One region of the Microbacterium sp. TS-1 genome, then DNA from elsewhere that is predicted to be linked to it. Evidence: predicted binding sites of a transcription regulator. Region 1 holds the regulator's gene; the other holds the start of a gene.
What was found. The regulator HspR, encoded in region 1, represses chaperone genes until heat shock. The targets are predictions, from matches to a motif close to AAGTTGAGTCNNNNNGACTCAACTT.
Positions count from the first base shown of each region.

Region 2: MTS1_RS16260 (Hsp20/alpha crystallin family protein) is a predicted target of HspR. The motif match lies at 1,955-1,979, and genes of this name have one in related genera.

Region 1 is NZ_BASQ01000001.1:1,621,556-1,629,587, reverse strand. Features, by position in the region: gene MTS1_RS07630 (response regulator transcription factor) at 1-441, opposite strand, end outside; gene dnaK (molecular chaperone DnaK) at 772-2,640, shown strand; gene MTS1_RS07620 (nucleotide exchange factor GrpE) at 2,643-3,269, shown strand; gene MTS1_RS07615 (DnaJ C-terminal domain-containing protein) at 3,281-4,285, shown strand; gene MTS1_RS07610 (heat shock protein transcriptional repressor HspR) at 4,377-4,826, shown strand; gene MTS1_RS07605 (hypothetical protein) at 4,999-5,883, shown strand; gene MTS1_RS07600 (hypothetical protein) at 5,969-6,562, opposite strand; gene MTS1_RS07595 (glycosyltransferase) at 6,820-7,968, shown strand; gene MTS1_RS07590 (glycosyltransferase) at 7,971-8,032, shown strand, end outside.
Region 2 is NZ_BASQ01000001.1:1,251,590-1,259,621, reverse strand. Features, by position in the region: gene MTS1_RS05975 (FUSC family protein) at 1-366, opposite strand, end outside; gene MTS1_RS05970 (L-serine ammonia-lyase) at 456-1,868, shown strand; gene MTS1_RS16260 (Hsp20/alpha crystallin family protein) at 2,019-2,444, shown strand; gene MTS1_RS16910 (hypothetical protein) at 2,910-4,145, shown strand; gene MTS1_RS05960 (MarR family winged helix-turn-helix transcriptional regulator) at 4,281-4,712, opposite strand; gene MTS1_RS05955 (DUF2207 domain-containing protein) at 4,748-6,547, shown strand; gene MTS1_RS05950 (hypothetical protein) at 6,834-7,166, shown strand; gene MTS1_RS05945 (sodium:calcium antiporter) at 7,229-8,032, opposite strand, start outside.

The DNA of each region.
Region 1 (8,032 bases):
GCGGCGCGAGCCGGGGCTCAGCCGCAGCCCGCCGGCTTCGAGCCACGCCCCCGGCGCCGCCTCGCCGGGCTGGAGGGCGCGGGGGCGGCGCATCAGGGCGTCGATCCGGGCGCGCAGCTCGTAGAGGCGCCAGGGTTTGATGACGTAGTCGTCGGCACCGCTGCGGAACCCCTCGACCGTCGCGGTCTCGTCGTCGACGGCGCTGATGATCAGCACGTACCCGTCGTGGAACGCCCGGATGCGGCGGACGGCCTCGAACCCGTCGATCCCGTCGAGCTTGACGTCGACGGTCGTGAGGTCGGGGCGCAGCAAGCGCACCGCGTCGACGCCGGCCGGGCCGTCGGGGAAGGCATGCACGGCGAAGCCGTGCTGTTCGAGGGTCTGAGTCAGCAGGTGACGGAGGTCGTCGTCATCCTCGATGACGACAGCGCTGCGAGTCATGAGCGCCTCCGTGCGCGCGGGAACGCTCGGCGACCGCCCATCGCGGGCTCGATGTCGACGAGAGGCGAGTTCGGGTTCACGCTTCTTGTCATGGGTGGACTCAACATATAGCGCTCCCCTGGGAGGATCCGATGATGCCGCCTCAGGGTTACTCAGCTTTTCCTCAGTCCATCGTCATGCGGCTGACGCTGCTTATCGTCGAACTTGATACGACCAGACTCAAGTTCTCTTGACAGGGTTTTCCGGCGCGAGTACAGTTGAGTCATCGCGGCTCAGGTCGGGCCGCCGCAGACTTCCGATCCATTCGAACCGCAAGTAAGGAGACAACTCATGGCACGTGCAGTGGGTATCGACCTGGGCACGACGAACTCCGTCGTGGCCGTCCTCGAGGGCGGCGAGCCCAAGGTCATCGCCAACGCCGAAGGGCTCCGTACGACCCCCTCGGTCGTCGCGTTCACCAAGGACGGCGAGGTCCTCGTCGGTGAGACCGCCAAGCGGCAGGCCGTCACCAACGTCGACCGCACGCTGACCTCGGTCAAGCGCCACATGGGCACCGACTGGAAGACCCAGTCGATCGACGGCAAGGCGTACACGCCGCAGGAGATCTCGGCCCGTATCCTCCAGAAGCTCAAGCGCGACGCCGAGCAGTACCTGGGTGACACGGTGACGGACGCCGTCATCACCGTCCCCGCGTACTTCAACGACGCCGAGCGCCAGGCCACCAAGGAGGCCGGCGAGATCGCGGGTCTCAACGTCCTGCGCATCATCAACGAGCCGACGGCCGCCGCGCTCGCCTACGGTCTCGACAAGGGCAAGGAGGACGAGCTCATCCTCGTCTTCGACCTCGGTGGCGGAACCTTCGACGTCTCGCTGCTCGAGGTGGGCAAGGACGACGACTTCTCGACCATCCAGGTGCGCGCCACCGCCGGTGACAACCGCCTCGGTGGTGACGACTGGGACCAGCGCATCGTCGAGTACCTGATCAAGCAGTTCAAGGACACGACCGGCGTCGACGTCTCCGGCGACAAGATCGCGCTGCAGCGCCTCAAGGAGGCCGCTGAGCAGGCGAAGAAGGAGCTCTCGAGCTCGCAGTCGACCTCGATCAACCTGCCTTACCTCTCGCTCACCGACTCGGGCCCCGTCTCGTTGTCCGAGACGCTGTCGCGCGCGAAGTTCGAGGACCTCACCAAGGACCTGCTCGACCGCACGAAGAAGCCGTTCGAGGACGTCATCCGCGAGGCCGGCATCAAGGTCGGCGACATCGACCACGTCGTGCTCGTGGGTGGTTCCACCCGTATGCCCGCCGTGTCGGAGCTCGTGAAGAAGGAAGCCGGCAAGGAGCCCAACAAGGGCGTGAACCCGGACGAGGTCGTCGCCGTCGGCGCCGCCCTGCAGGCCGGCGTCCTGAAGGGCGAGCGCAAGGACGTCCTCCTCATCGACGTGACCCCCCTGAGCCTCGGGATCGAGACCAAGGGCGGCATCATGACGAAGCTCATCGAGCGCAACACCGCCATCCCCACCAAGCGCAGCGAGACCTTCACGACCGCCGACGACAACCAGCCGTCGGTCGCCATCCAGGTCTTCCAGGGCGAGCGCGACTTCACCCGCGACAACAAGCCGCTCGGCACGTTCGAGCTCACGGGCATCGCACCGGCGCCCCGCGGCATCCCGCAGGTCGAGGTCACCTTCGACATCGACGCGAACGGCATCGTTCACGTCTCGGCGAAGGACAAGGGCACCGGCAAGGAGCAGTCGATGACGATCACCGGCGGCTCGTCGCTGCCCAAGGACGACATCGAGCGCATGGTGCGCGAGGCCGAGGAGCACGCGGCAGAGGACAAGAAGCGCCGTGAGGCCGCCGAGGTCCGCAACCAGGCCGAGACCCTGTCGTACTCGATCGAGAAGCTGATCGCCGACAACGCCGACAAGCTCCCCGAGGACGTCAAGACCGAGGTCCAGGGCGACGTCGACGCGCTGAAGACCGCGCTCGCTGGCGACGACGACGAGGCCGTGAAGACCGCGTTCGAGAAGCTCAACGCATCGCAGGGCAAGCTCGGCGAGGCGATCTACGCGCAGGGTCAGGCCGACCAGGCGCAGGGCGCCCCGACCGACGCTCCCACCGGTGACACCGGTGCGGCGGCATCCGATGAGGATGTCGTCGACGCCGAGGTCGTCGAAGACGAGGACGAGAAGAAGTAATCATGACCAACAAGGACTTCGAAGAGCCGCACGGCGAAGACGAGGTCCTCGGCGGGAAGGGGTCGGACGCCCAGGCGTCCGGCCCCGACGCGCACGAGGCCTCCGGAGCATCGGATGCCGCCGACGCCGCGGCTGCGGACGACGAACTGACCATCGACGACATCCTCGGAGCGACGCAGTCCGACGAGGCGGCCGTCGCCGAGGCGCCGGCCGAGGAGCACGACCTGCTGCTCGACCTCAAGCGCGTGCAGGCCGAGTACGCCAACTACCGTCGGCGTACCGAGGACCAGCGCGAGGCCGAGATCGAGCGCGCCAAGGGGTCGGTCGCCAAGGGGCTGCTGCCCGTGCTCGACGACCTCGACCGTGCCGACAAGCACGGTGACCTCGTCGAGGGATCGCCGCTCGCTGTGATCGCGGACAAGCTCCGAGGGGTCGTGGCGCGCTTGGGTGTCGAGTCCTACGGCGCCGCCGGCGACGCCTTCGACCCGCAGCAGCACGAGGCGATCTTCCAGGCGCCCACCCCGGGCACGGCCGAGCCGACGATCCTCGAGGTCGTCGAGGTCGGCTACCGCCTCGGCAGCATCGAGCTGCGTCCGGCGAAGGTCGTCGTCGCCGTGCCGGCCGAATAGGAGGCAACGACATGGCCAGTCAGGACTGGTTCGATAAGGACTTCTACAATGTGCTGGGCGTCTCCAAAGACGTCTCCGACAGCGACCTGAAGAAGACCTACCGCAAGCTCGCGCGCAAGTACCACCCCGACTCGACGCAGGGCGACCCCGCGGCCGAGGCGAAGTTCAAGGAGATCAGCGAGGCGTACTCCGTGCTCTCCGACAAGGAGCAGCGTGCCGAGTACGACCAGATCCGGGCGATGGGGTCGGGCAGCGCCCGCTTCACCGCGGGTGGCCAGGGCGCCGGTGGCTTCGAGGACGTCTTCAGCGCCTTCAACCAGGGTGCGCGGGGCGGCGCCGGAGCGCGCGGCGCCGACTTCGACGACATCTTCGCGATGTTCAACCAGCAGACCGGGCGGTCCAGTCGCTTCGGGTCGGGCGGCTTCGGCCGCTCGACCGGAGGGTTCCAGGGCTTCGGCGGCCCGCAGCGCGGCGCCGACGTCACGGCGCGGACGACGCTCGACTTCGCCACGGCGGTTCGCGGCGACACCGTCACGCTCCAGGGCGAGGACGGCAAGCCGTTCAAGGTGAAGATCCCGGCCGGGGTCAAGGACGGGCAGAAGATCCGGCTGCGCGGTCGCGGGCGTCCCTCGCCCGATGGCGGAGAGCCGGGCGACATCGTCGTGAGCGTGACCGTCCGGCCGCATCCGGTGTTCACCCGCGACGGACTCAACCTCCGTGTCGTGGTGCCGGTGACCTTCACCGAGGCAGCCCTCGGTGCCACGATCGAGGTACCGACACTGGGCGGCGACCCGGTCAAGCTGCGGGTCGCGCCCGGCACCCCGTCGGGTCGCGTCCTGCGGGTCAAGGGGCGCGGCGTGAGCACGTCCAAAGGCACGGGCGACCTTCTGGCGGAGGTTCAAATCGCGGTTCCCGCCCATCTCGACGAGGAGGCCCGAGCGGCCCTCGAACGTTTCGCGGAGGTCGAGCCCCGCGAGAACCCCCGCGCCGACCTGATGAACAAGGCGCGCGGCTGATCCACCCGCTGCTCGCTCGCCGTCCCCGATCCCACGGAACGGGGCGGCGGGCTGGACGGCGACACCCGCGACGCCCAGGAGGTGACCAACCATGGCTGAAGACGACATCGACGAGGACGCCCCGATCTTCGCGATCGCGGCCGCGGCGGAGCTCGCGGCCATGCACGCGCAGACCCTCCGGCAGTACGACCGGCTGGGCCTCGTGGTGCCCGGGCGCACGCAGGGAGGATCGCGTCGATACTCGCTGCGTCACATCCGGCAGCTGCGAGAAGTGGCGCGGATGTCTGCGGAGGGCATCAGCCTCCCCGCCATCGCGCGCATCCTGGAGCTCGAGAACGAGGTCGCTGGGCTCCGCCGCGAGGTGCGCGACCTCGAGCAACGACTGCGCGACGAGATGCAGCAGCGTCCCGGTGCGCGGGTCTTCGCCGCCGGCGCCACCGGCGCGGTCGTGACCCTACGTCACGGCGCGCGCGTGCGCCGGGCGACCGAGGTCGTGCTCTACCGCCGCCCCTCCGACCCGCCCGCGTCCCCGCAGTCGTAGCGACCCGACGCAAAGGGGCGTTATCCGACGCGCGAACCGACCATTCGGGTCGGTTCGCGCGTGTGGCGGGGATGTGGGTAGGGGTCCTGCACAGGCGGGGCGACGGAGATCGGATGTCGAACGGGCTGGGGAGATCTCGGGGTGGGGTGCGGAGGGCCGCCAGCCTGGACGGGTGGCACGCACTCCTGCTGAGCTTCCCGAGGCGCTGCCGGGTGCCTTCACGGTCGGGACGGCGCGCGCGACCGGGGTGACGCGCGGCAGACTCCGTTCGGCCGACCTGCCCGCGCCCTTCCACGGCATCCGCTCCCGTGCGCCCGTGACGGATGTGCGCGCGCTGGTGACCGCCTATCTGCCGAAACTGCGCCCGGGCGAGCACATCAGTCATGCCACGGCAGTGGCTCTCGTCGGCGGCTGGATCCCAGAGCGGCTGCGCGCGCAGGTGGATGTCGCGGCGCCGCGACCGCTCGGGCGTGCCCGTGGTGCCGGGGTGCGCGGGCACGAAGCCGCGGCGGCGAGTCCGTGGCGATTCGGACCCGTTCCGATCGCGCACCCGGCCGTCGCCTGGTGCCAATCGGCCGAGCTCATGGGCGAACGCGAGCTCGTCATCGCGGCAGACTCTCTCATGCGCAGGCATGATCCTGTCTTGTCGATCGAGCAGCTCCGTGGAGCGGTGGCGGGGTGGTCCGGTCGGCGCGGCGTACGCGCGCTCCGGCTCGCGTACGAACGTTGCCGGGAACGCACCGACTCCGTTGCGGAGACGGAGCTGCGTCTCGACGCCGAAGACCTCGGAATGACCACCTTCGAGGTCAACGCGGTCATCTGCGATGAGGCCGGGCGCTTCGTGGCCTATGGCGACCTCGTCGACGTCGAGCGGCGCGTGCTGTTGGAGTACGACGGTCAGCAGCACCGGCTCGACGACGCGCAGTACGGCCGCGACGTCGACCGCCTCGACGACCTCGCTCGCCTCGGCTGGCGCGTCATCCGGGTGAACAGGACCCACCGCGGCGCGCGGCGGCGCGCCATTCTCCTCCGCGCACGCGAGGCGCTGGCCCGCTGACCCCGGCCCTCCGTGACTCTGCGCCCAACCGACGCGAAAGGTCGCTCCGGCCGGTGATCGACGACGCTTTGCGTCGGGTCGGCGATCAGGCGGGTGGGAGGCGGAGGGTGCCAGCCGACTCGTCGAGGGTCAGGTCGTCGACGACGCGGAGCGAGCGGGCGAGGTGATCGAGCTCGTCGAGAACCGTTCCCACGCGCTCGCGGTCGCTGCACACGGCCGAGAGCGTCACGAGATGCGTCCCGGTGTCCCACGTGTACGAGACGAACGGCGGCGTCCGCGGATCGGGCGGCAGCGTCATCACGAGCTTCTCGCCCGCCCCGAGGTAGGGGGAGCGGAAGTCCTCGGTGTCGTCGTACTCCATCGGCATCATCGCCCGCGCGGTGCGTACCTGCGGCGTCGCTTCCTGCATCTGCGCGAGCACGACGACCAGCTCGGGGTCGGCCTTCCACATCCAGGCCCGTACGCGCCCGTTCGCGCGGCGCATGAGCATCGGCACGGCCTGGCTCGCAGCCCACGCCGCGAAGCGCCCGCCCGGGCGCGGCGCGGCGCCGATCGCGGCGTTCGCCTGGCTCAGCAGCATCCCGATGGCGCGCTTGCGGGCGCGGCGTCCGGAGAATCCGAATGATTCGGTGACGGGTACCCAGCGGGCGGGATCGGCATCGGCTTCGAGTCGGGCCATGACCACAGCCTAGGGATGCCGCCTGGGTGCTCGCCCCCGTCTACCGCGCAGCCCGCGGCGCAGGCCCGTGCCGCCCGGTTTTCCCCAACGCCGCACCGCCTCCCGGAAGCCCCAAGACCGCTCGGGTAAGCTCAGGCCCGCCGCGTCGGCCACAGCCGGCGGCACTCCGCCGTACAGATTGGGCCTGACCCGTGACCGAATCCACGACGACCGAGGGTGTTCCCGCCGACAGTACGCGCGCGCCCCTGACCATCGTGATGGGCGCCGACACCTTCGCCCCCGACGTCAATGGCGCCGCCCGTTTCGCCGAGCGGCTCTCCGCCGGCCTGGCCGCCCGCGGTCACGACGTGCACGTCGTGACGCCGAGCGTGAAGCACTCGCAGTCGGGCATCTTCACCGAGAACATCGAGGGCGCCGACCTCACCGTCCACCGCCTGCCCGGGTGGCGCTGGTACCCGCACGACTGGCTGCGCTTCGTACTGCCCTGGCGCTCGAAGCACTACGCACGGCGCGTGCTCGACTCGGTCAAGCCCGACGTGGTCCACAGCCAGTCGCACATCGTCATCGGGCGCGGACTCACGCGCGAGGCGCGCAAGCGCGGCATCCCCGTCGTCGCGACCAACCACGTCATGGCCGAGAACGTCATCGACTTCACGACGCTCCCGCCGTTCCTCGACAAGATCATCATCAAGCTCTGCTGGGACGACGCCAAGCGCACGTTCCTGATGTCGCGTGCCGTGACCACGCCCACACGCAAGGCCGCGGAGTTCCTCGAGGACACGATCGACATCTCGGGCGTCATCCCGATCAGCTGCGGCATCGACAAGCGCAACTACACCCCCGACCTCACCCCGCGCGAGCACCGCCGCATCCTGTTCGTCGGGCGCCTCACGACCGAGAAGCACGTCGAGGTCACCCTGAAGGCCGTCGCCAAGCTCGCCCCCGAGCTCGACGTCCACTTCGACATCGTCGGCGGCGGCGACCAGCGCCGGAACCTCGAGCAGACCGCGCAGCAGCTCGGCATCAGCGACCGCGTCACGTTCTATGGGCGTACCGACGAGGCCGACCTGCGGGCGGCATACACGCGGGCCGACGTCTTCGCGATCGCGTCGATCGCCGAGCTGCAGTCGATCGCGACGATGGAGGCCATGGCTTCGGGGCTGCCCGTCGTCGCGGCGGATGCCGTCGCCCTGCCGCACCTCGTCCAGTCCGGTGTGAACGGCTACCTCTTCGAGCCCGGCAACGTCGACGATCTCGCCGACAAGCTGCGCCGGGTGCTCACCGCCTCTCCCGAGGAGTACCTGCGGATGCAGCAGGCCTCGCTCGACGGTGTCGAGATCCACGACATCGAGCGCACCCTCGACACTTTCGAGAAGCTCTACCGCGGCGAGCCGCTCGACGCGTGACGATGCGGCTCTTCTTCGACGCGCGCTACATCCGCACCGACTTCCACGACGGCATCAGCCGCTT
Region 2 (8,032 bases), 370 kb from region 1:
GCCGCCGACGGCGACGCCCGCGGCGACGACGATCGCCACGCCGACGATCCGCGGGCTGGGTCCGGAGACGATCCACAGTCCCGCGAGGCCGATCGCGATGCCGATGGCCAGGCCTCCCAGCGCTTGCAGGCCCGCCTTGGCGGAGTCGGCGATCGTCGGATACATGCTCACGAGCACGCCGAGCGGTGCGTAGTAGGAGTACTCGTCGTGCGCGAACGGCACATACGGCGCGAGGTACCAGGCGATCGCGGCGGCGAGGGCCGCCTTGCCGGCGAGCAGAAGGCGCGAGACCGCGAAGGCCTCGCCACCCGCGGTGCGCGCGGCTGCCTTGAGCGATGCCAGACGGGGGTGGGATGGGGTGGTCATCGGTCGCGACGATAGGCGCGTGGCGTATCCGTCGACAGGCCCTTGACGTCGCCCGGTGCGTACGGCAGATGCTGGCGTAGCCTGGAGGTGTGAGCGCTTACGTCTCGGCGTTCGAGCTGTTCTCCATCGGTGTAGGACCCTCGAGCTCCCACACGGTCGGCCCGTTGCGCGCCGCCCGAGCTTTCGCCGTCGGGCTCGAGGCCGCCGGCAGGCTGCCCGAGGTCGTGCGCGTCGGTTGCGTGCTGTACGGGTCGCTCGGAGCGACCGGCATCGGGCACGGCACTCCCGACGCGGTGGTCGCGGGGTTGCAGGGCCACGCGCCCGAGACGGTCGATCCCGATGCGGTCCGCGCGGCGTGGACGAGCTGGACGGACGGCTCACCTCTGCTGCTCGCAGGCCGGCATCCGGTGCCGTTCTCGCGAGGCGATGTGACCTTCGAGCCGCGGACGCGACTGCCGGAGCATCCGAACGCGATGACGCTGAGCGCGTGGGATGCCGCCGGCCATCTCGTCGCGTCGGACACGTATCTCTCGGTCGGGGGTGGCTTCATCCGCCGGGCGGGGGCAGACGCCGCTCCGCGGGGAGCGGGAGGCGGACCGAGCAGCGATGTCGCGTGGCCGTACCGGTTCAGCACGGCGGCCGAGCTGCTCGAGCTGTGCGAGCGCGACGGGGTGAGCATCGCCGGGCTCGCGCGCCGCAACGAGGAGGCGCTTCGGCCCGAGGCTGAGGTCGCCGCGGGGCTCGACGCGATCTGGGATGCGATGTCGGGGTGCGTCGATGCGGGCTTGCGTGCCGAGGGCACGTTGCCCGGGATGCTGCGCGTGCGGCGGCGCGCGGGTGCGATGCGCGCGCAGCTCGAGGCGGCCGAAGCCGCGGGTGGACGGGAGCTCCCGGGGGAGTGGCTGGGTGCGTTCGCGCTCGCCGTCAACGAGGAGAACGCGTCGGGCGGACGCGTCGTCACCGCGCCCACCAACGGGGCCGCGGGGATTGTTCCTGCGGTGGCGATGTACTGGTGGCGGTTCGCGGCGGAGTCGCGCCTGGCCTCGGAGGATCTCGACCGTCGGCGCGGGATTCGGCGGTTCCTGTTGACCGCGACGGCGCTCGGCTCGCTCTTCAAGGCCAACGCCTCGATCTCGGGTGCGGAGGGCGGGTGTCAGGCCGAGGTCGGGTCCGCGTGCGCGATGGCGGCCGGGGGCCTGACGGCGGTCATGGGTGGCAGCAACGCGCAGATCGAGAACGCGGCGGAGATCGCGATGGAGCACCACCTCGGGCTCACGTGCGACCCGGTCGGCGGTCTCGTGCAGATCCCGTGCATCGAACGCAACGCGATCGCCGCGTCGACGGCGGTCACCGCTGCGCGCCTCGCGCTGCGGGGCGACGGGCAGCACTACGTCTCGCTGGATGCCGTCGTCGAGACGATGCGGCAGACGGGGATCGACATGTCGCACAAGTACAAGGAGACGAGCGAGGGAGGGCTCGCCGTCAACGTCGTCGAGTGCTGAGAGGCCCTTCCGCGCCCCGTCTCCGGGGCGCTGTTCGCCGTGCGAGAACCCTTGGCACTCGATGGGGGAGAGTGCTAATCTGAATGCAGTTGAGCCGACAGGGCTCAACTTTCAGATCTCAACATGAAGCATCAGAGAAGGGAAAGATCGATGGCTACTTACGACCCGTTCCGCGACCTCGACCGCATCGCCTCGAGCCTCTTCGACACGCGCCGCGGCCCCCGTCGCATGCCGATGGACCTCTACCGTGACGGCGACCACTACGTGATGACCGCCGACCTGCCGGGCATCGACCCGGGCTCGGTCGACATCGACGTGGACGGCCAGCTGCTGACGATCCGCGCCGAGCGCACGCTCACCAGCGGCGACGGAGTGAAGTGGATCACGCGCGAGCGTGAAGCCGCGAGCTTCCTGCGCCAGCTGAACCTCGGCCAGGGCGTCGACACGGAAGGCATCGCCGCGACCTACAACAACGGCGTCCTGACCGTGACCATCCCGGTCAGCGAGAAGGCCAAGCCGCGCAAGGTCGAGGTCACGACCGACGCAGCCGCGCCGGTGGTGCCGATCGAGAACTGATCGCGCAGATCCGCGTTCGCACGACGGGCGGCCGCAGCTCCCTCGGGGGCGGCGGCCGCCCTTCGCGTGCGGGGCGGTGCCGAATGCGTCGCGGATGCGCGGATGCGCGGATGCGCCGATGCGTCGCGGCTGAGCCGATGCGTCGCGGCTGAGCCGATGCGTCACCGGTGACCAACGGCGCGCGAGTCCGTCGTGCCCGGCCTCGGAACGTGCGCGGGCACACGCCCCGAACTCAGAACGGTGGAGGTTCGTCCGTCGTGGCCCGCCGCTTCCGGCATCCCGTGGCGGGCTCGCGGTGTCGATGGTGAAGCAGACGGCCGGCATGGGGACGTCTTCGCGGTAGGTCCTGCCGAGGGGCGAGGTCCATTCGAGAACCCCGCCTCCGATCTGTCTGACCTCCCACTTGGTGAACTGCTTCATCGAGTGGTGTCTTTGGCAGAGGTGGGCGAGGTTGAAGATGTGGGTGTGGCCGCCGAGGGCGTAATCGATCGTGTGGTCGATCTCGCACCGGATCGCGGCGCGCCGGCATCCGGGGAACCGGCAGTGCTGGTCCCGCACCATCAGGAGTTTCTTCATCGATGCGGTGGGCCGATAGGTGTCGATCTCGACCGGTGTGCGGATGACCGGGTCGATGAAGAGCCGGTCCCATTCGCTGACCTGCCCGGCGAGTCGTCGGACGGTGTCGGCATCGACGAGCCCGGCCCCGACGGCTTCGGCGGGGTTCTCGTCCTTGCCCATCAGCGTCTCCGCGGCGACGGCGACTTGCACGCGTGCCCGGATCGCCCCCAGCCCACCGGCCCGGTCGGTCCCGTAGGTCGGGTCGACCACGGGCGCGCCGCCGAGAACGAGGTCGCCCAGGATGTCCGCGCGCAGCTGGTCCATCGTCCGGGTATCGGCGGGCTCGCCCGCTTCTGCGGCATCCGCCGCCGAACTCTCCCCGGCATCCGCGCCGGCGCCCCGGCCAGCGGCATCCGCCCCGCCCGCCCCGGCATCGCCAGTGCCGGCGACCCGGGCGTCCTTCACCGACTGTCCCATCTGCGTGAGCCGGTCGAGTATCCCGGCGGCGATGACGGTCGGAAGGGTGGCGACGAGGTTCGACATTCCGTCGGTTCCGTGGAACACGCGCACGCACCGTTCCGCGACCGCGGTCGTGTGCCGCTCTGTGAACGTCTGCGTATGCAACCGGGCCGCCAGGGTCTCCAGCGCACCCCGCACGCGGGAGGGCACATCCCGCTCACACACCCCGATCGCGGCCTCCGCGAACGAATCCCGCATCGCAGCCGGCACCCCCGCGCCGACGCGCACCACCAGATCCACGTGTCCGCGTTCGATCCGCCGCTGCACCCACGCGTCGAACACAGTGGGGTAGTCGTCGATGACCGTCATCGCGTGGTCGATCTCACCCTGCAGCCGGCGGTCGGTCAGCCGGGCCATCCCGGCCGCTTCGGCTGCCACCGACCGCAGCTCCATATCCGACGCCAAGCCGCGCGCGCCGTCGCGGCGCGCGTTGTGCAGGGCGGCGTGGCCCAGATCGGCCAGCGCCCGAGTGCGGGCGATGTCAGCGGCGTGAGAGAGGTCGAGCGCCTCCGCGTACCGCGAGAGAGCGATCGCCTGCGACGGTGTGGGGGCCTCGCGTCCCACTTCGCCACCCACGCCATTCGCTTTCATGTTCCCATGATGCCAGCAAGGTACGACATGTGAGTCGGATCTATGTTCGGTTAAAGAATATCGGGTCACCGTCCCGCCTGGGGAGGAATCGACACCGCACGACGCCCCACGACACCGCGCGACGCCCCACGACACCGCGCGACGCCGCCCGACCGCTCCGCGCGGGCGTCAGGGCAGGCGGCGCAGCTTCGTCGTCAGCTGCTCGAGCTGCTCCAGCTCCTCGGTCGACAGCATCGACATCCGCTCGGCGATGGAGCGACCGTGGGCCGCAGCGAGCCGGCGGAAGGCTGAGACGCCCTCCGGGGTCGCGGTGAGCATCGCGCCGCGACCGTCGGTGGGGTCACCGCACTTGGTGATGAGGCCGCGCGAGACCATCCGGTCGACCAGGCGCGACACGCTCGGCTGGCTGATGAGCATGTTGGCCGTGACATCGCGCAGCCGCGCCCGATGACCGGTGCCGCGCACGACCGTGAGAAGGACGTCGTACTCGGCTTGCGTGAGCTCATCGCCGGCGAAGTCGTTGCTGATGTCGTCGAAGATCTCGTGCTGCGCGCGGAACAGGCTCTCCCACGCTGCCACGGCACGACGACGATCGCTCATGGCGACAACTTTACTGCCCGCCTAAGCTGGTCGGCATGATGCGTCGCACCCGGGCGGCACTCGCGGTCGTGGTCCTCATGCTGATCACAGGCCTTTTCGGACTGACGGCCCCCGCCGCGGCATCCGAAGACGAATCCGCCGATGTCGACGCGTTCGTCTTCGATTCGCTTTCCGTCGATTACACCCTCACCCGCGACGAGGACGGCACGGCGCGGATGCGGGTCGTCGAGACCTTCGTCGCCGAGTTCCCCGAGTCGGATCAGAACCGCGGCATGCGCCGTCTTCTGCCCGAGACGTACAACGGTCAGCCGCTGCATCCGCAGCTCATCTCCGTCACCGACGAGAACGGGCAGGCCCGTCCCGTCGACACCGACAGCGAGGACGGCACGCTCGGCATCCTGACGCGCGAGCCCGGGTACCTGCACGGGCGGAACACCTTCGTCTTCACCTACGACCTCGAAAACGTCGTGTGGGACTTCGCCGACACCGGGCTGGAGTTCTACTGGGACGTCAACGGCATCGACTGGAATCAGCCGTTCCGTGAGGTGACCGCGACGCTGCACATCGATCCCGTCCTCGCGGCCTCGCTCGCGGGGCGTCAGGCCTGCTACATCGGCGAGCAGGACAGCACGACTCCGTGTCCCGAGATCACCGCCTCACCGGACGGAACCGCGATCACCGCCTCGGCGACCGACCTCGCACCGCACGAGACGCTCAGCTTCGCCGTCGGGTTCGACGAGGGCGCGTTCGAGGTATACGACACCGGGTTCCTGGCTTCGCCTCTGGGGTGGCTTCAGTCCGGGGCAGCGGTGCTCCTCACCGGTGCCACCGGCTGGGCGCTGCGGAACCGCCGCCGGTACCTCCGCGACGATCCGGGGCGTCCGACGGTCATCGCGGAGTATGCACCGCCGCGCCGCATCGACGCACTCGATGCGGCGGTGCTGCTGCAGAAGACCTCGAAGGCGATTCCGGCCGAGATCCTTGAGCTCGCGCTCCTCGGTTCCATCCGCATCGTCAACGACGGCCACCGCCGCTGGGGGCGCGCGAAGCTGCAGGCGGAGCTCGTCGATCCCCGGGCCGCCGACGAGAACGGGCGCAGACTCCTGCGCGGCATGTTCCCGAATCACCGACGCGGTGAGGTCTACCGTTTCGGGACCTCCGACACGCGGCTGTCGTCCGAGTCCCAGCGGGCGCTGAAGATGGCGAAGGACAGCCTCCGCGGGCGCGACATGTACAAGCCGGTGCCGAGGGGAGTGCGCGGCTGGCCCGTCGCCGCCTGGGCGATCGCGGCGGGACTGGTGATCCTGTTCGGGGCGCTCGCGCTGAACGCATACGTCCACCCGGCGCTGCCCATCATCGGCATCGTGCTGGCGGGGGCGTCGTTCATCGTGGTCGTGTTCGCGGTCGCCGGCGATCCGTTGTCGGCCGCGGGCGCGGAGGTTCGTGATCACCTGCTCGGGCTCGACCTCTTCATCCGGTGGGCCGAGGCCGACCGCATCCGGATGCTGCAGTCGCCGTCTGGCGCCGAGCGTGAACCGGTCGCGACGGACGACCCCCGCGAGGTCCTGCGGATCTACGAGCGTCTGCTGCCGTACGCCGTGCTGTTCGGCCGCGAGAAGGAGTGGGCCGAGCACCTGACGGCGGCCTACGCCGCAGCGGGTGTGAGTGCGCCGATCTGGTACTCCGGCTCGGGTGCCTTCGACGCCTCGTCCTTCTCCGCGGGCATCGGCACGCTCTCGTCGGCCGCGTCCTCGTCGTCGTCGACGTCGGGTGGCTCCAGCGGCGGCGGATCGGCCGGCGGGGGAGGCGGCGGAGGTGGTGGCGGCGGCGCCTGAGCGCTCGTCATCCGCGGCCGGCGCGCGACCCACGGACGCAGTTGAGGGCCCGACCGAAGAGGCATTCGGTCGGGCCCTCGTCCCTTTGCACCAAGAGTTTCCTGCAATCACATGCCGGTGGCTGCCACAGCAAAACAGCTACCGTGCGAGCACTCTATAACGACGAGGTAACGACGAGCAAGGGTTTTCCGTTATCTCTTCGTAATCATCGGAAACGCCGAGGCGCCACCTCGGCGGCATCCGGTTTTCGGCCTTCGCAGTGCCGTGGGTCTGTCAGGATGAGCGCGTGCACGCCCACGGCCGAGACACCGCCAGCGGACCCTTCGTGGTCACGCTCGTCGTCGATCTGCCGATCGCGAAGCCGGACGCTCTCGAGACGATCGCCTTCGTGTCGGATGGCGTCATCGAGAACGCAGGCACCGCGTTCCCGCGCGTGGGATTGGGGCGGGATGTGTGGGCCGAGGTGCAGATCCCCAGGTTCGCCGACCCGCCCCCGCTGGCGGTCGACGTGTGCTCGGACGTGTCATGGGATGTCGCGGCGACCGAGGCCGCACGACTGGCCGATGCCCTGCGGCGGGTCGGATGGTCGGTGCGGTCGCCACGCTCGGACGAGGTCTGACCCGCACACCCCGAGGCTGCGGGCTCACCCTGCGGCTGCGGGCTCACCCTGCGGCTGCGGGCTCACCCTGCGACGGCGAAGAGCCCTGCCACCCCGGCAGCGTAGAGGACGAGCACGACCAGTGAATCGACGCCCATCCCGGCCACGCGCTTCGCGGGCCGGAAGATGAGTCCGACGACGTAGACGAGCGTCAGCAGCGCGGCCAGCGCGGTGAGGTAGATGTCAGCTCCATTCGCCTGCGGCAGCAAGGCCCGCCCCGAGATCAGGGTGGCCACGAGGAACAGCACGGGCAGGAACGCATTGCCGCCGAAGATGTCGCTCATCGCGAGATTGTCATCGCCCTGGCGGATGGCCTGCAGCCCCGTGGAGATCTCCGGCAGCGCGGTCGCCAGTGCGAGGACGGTCGCTCCGAACAGGACCCCCGACAGGCCGATCTCGTCGGCGATGGCGTCGCCGACCCGTTCGAGCACGACACCGGCTCCGAGCGTCGCGAGCGCCGAGACGGCGAAGATCGCGACGACCGCGCGGGTGCGCATCGCGTGATGCGGATGCTGCGGCTTCGCGCGCCGGTGCCCCGGCCGGTGCTCGCTCGCACCGGGCGATGTGCCGTTCTCATGCCAGGGAAGGTGCTTCCCGGCGCGCTGCACGAGGAAGAGCCCCGCGAGCCACAGCGCCGCGATGAGCACGACGTCGGGGGTGAGGCGGGCCACGACGAGATCACCGGGTAGCTGGCTCCCCGCCATGACGACGGCGAGCACGGCGACCACGATCACGGCCTCGAGCACGAGGACGAGGGATGCTGCGCGATAGGTCAGCGGTCTGACCCCGTGCCCGCGCTTGCCGAACAGGTCGAGGATCAACAGCAC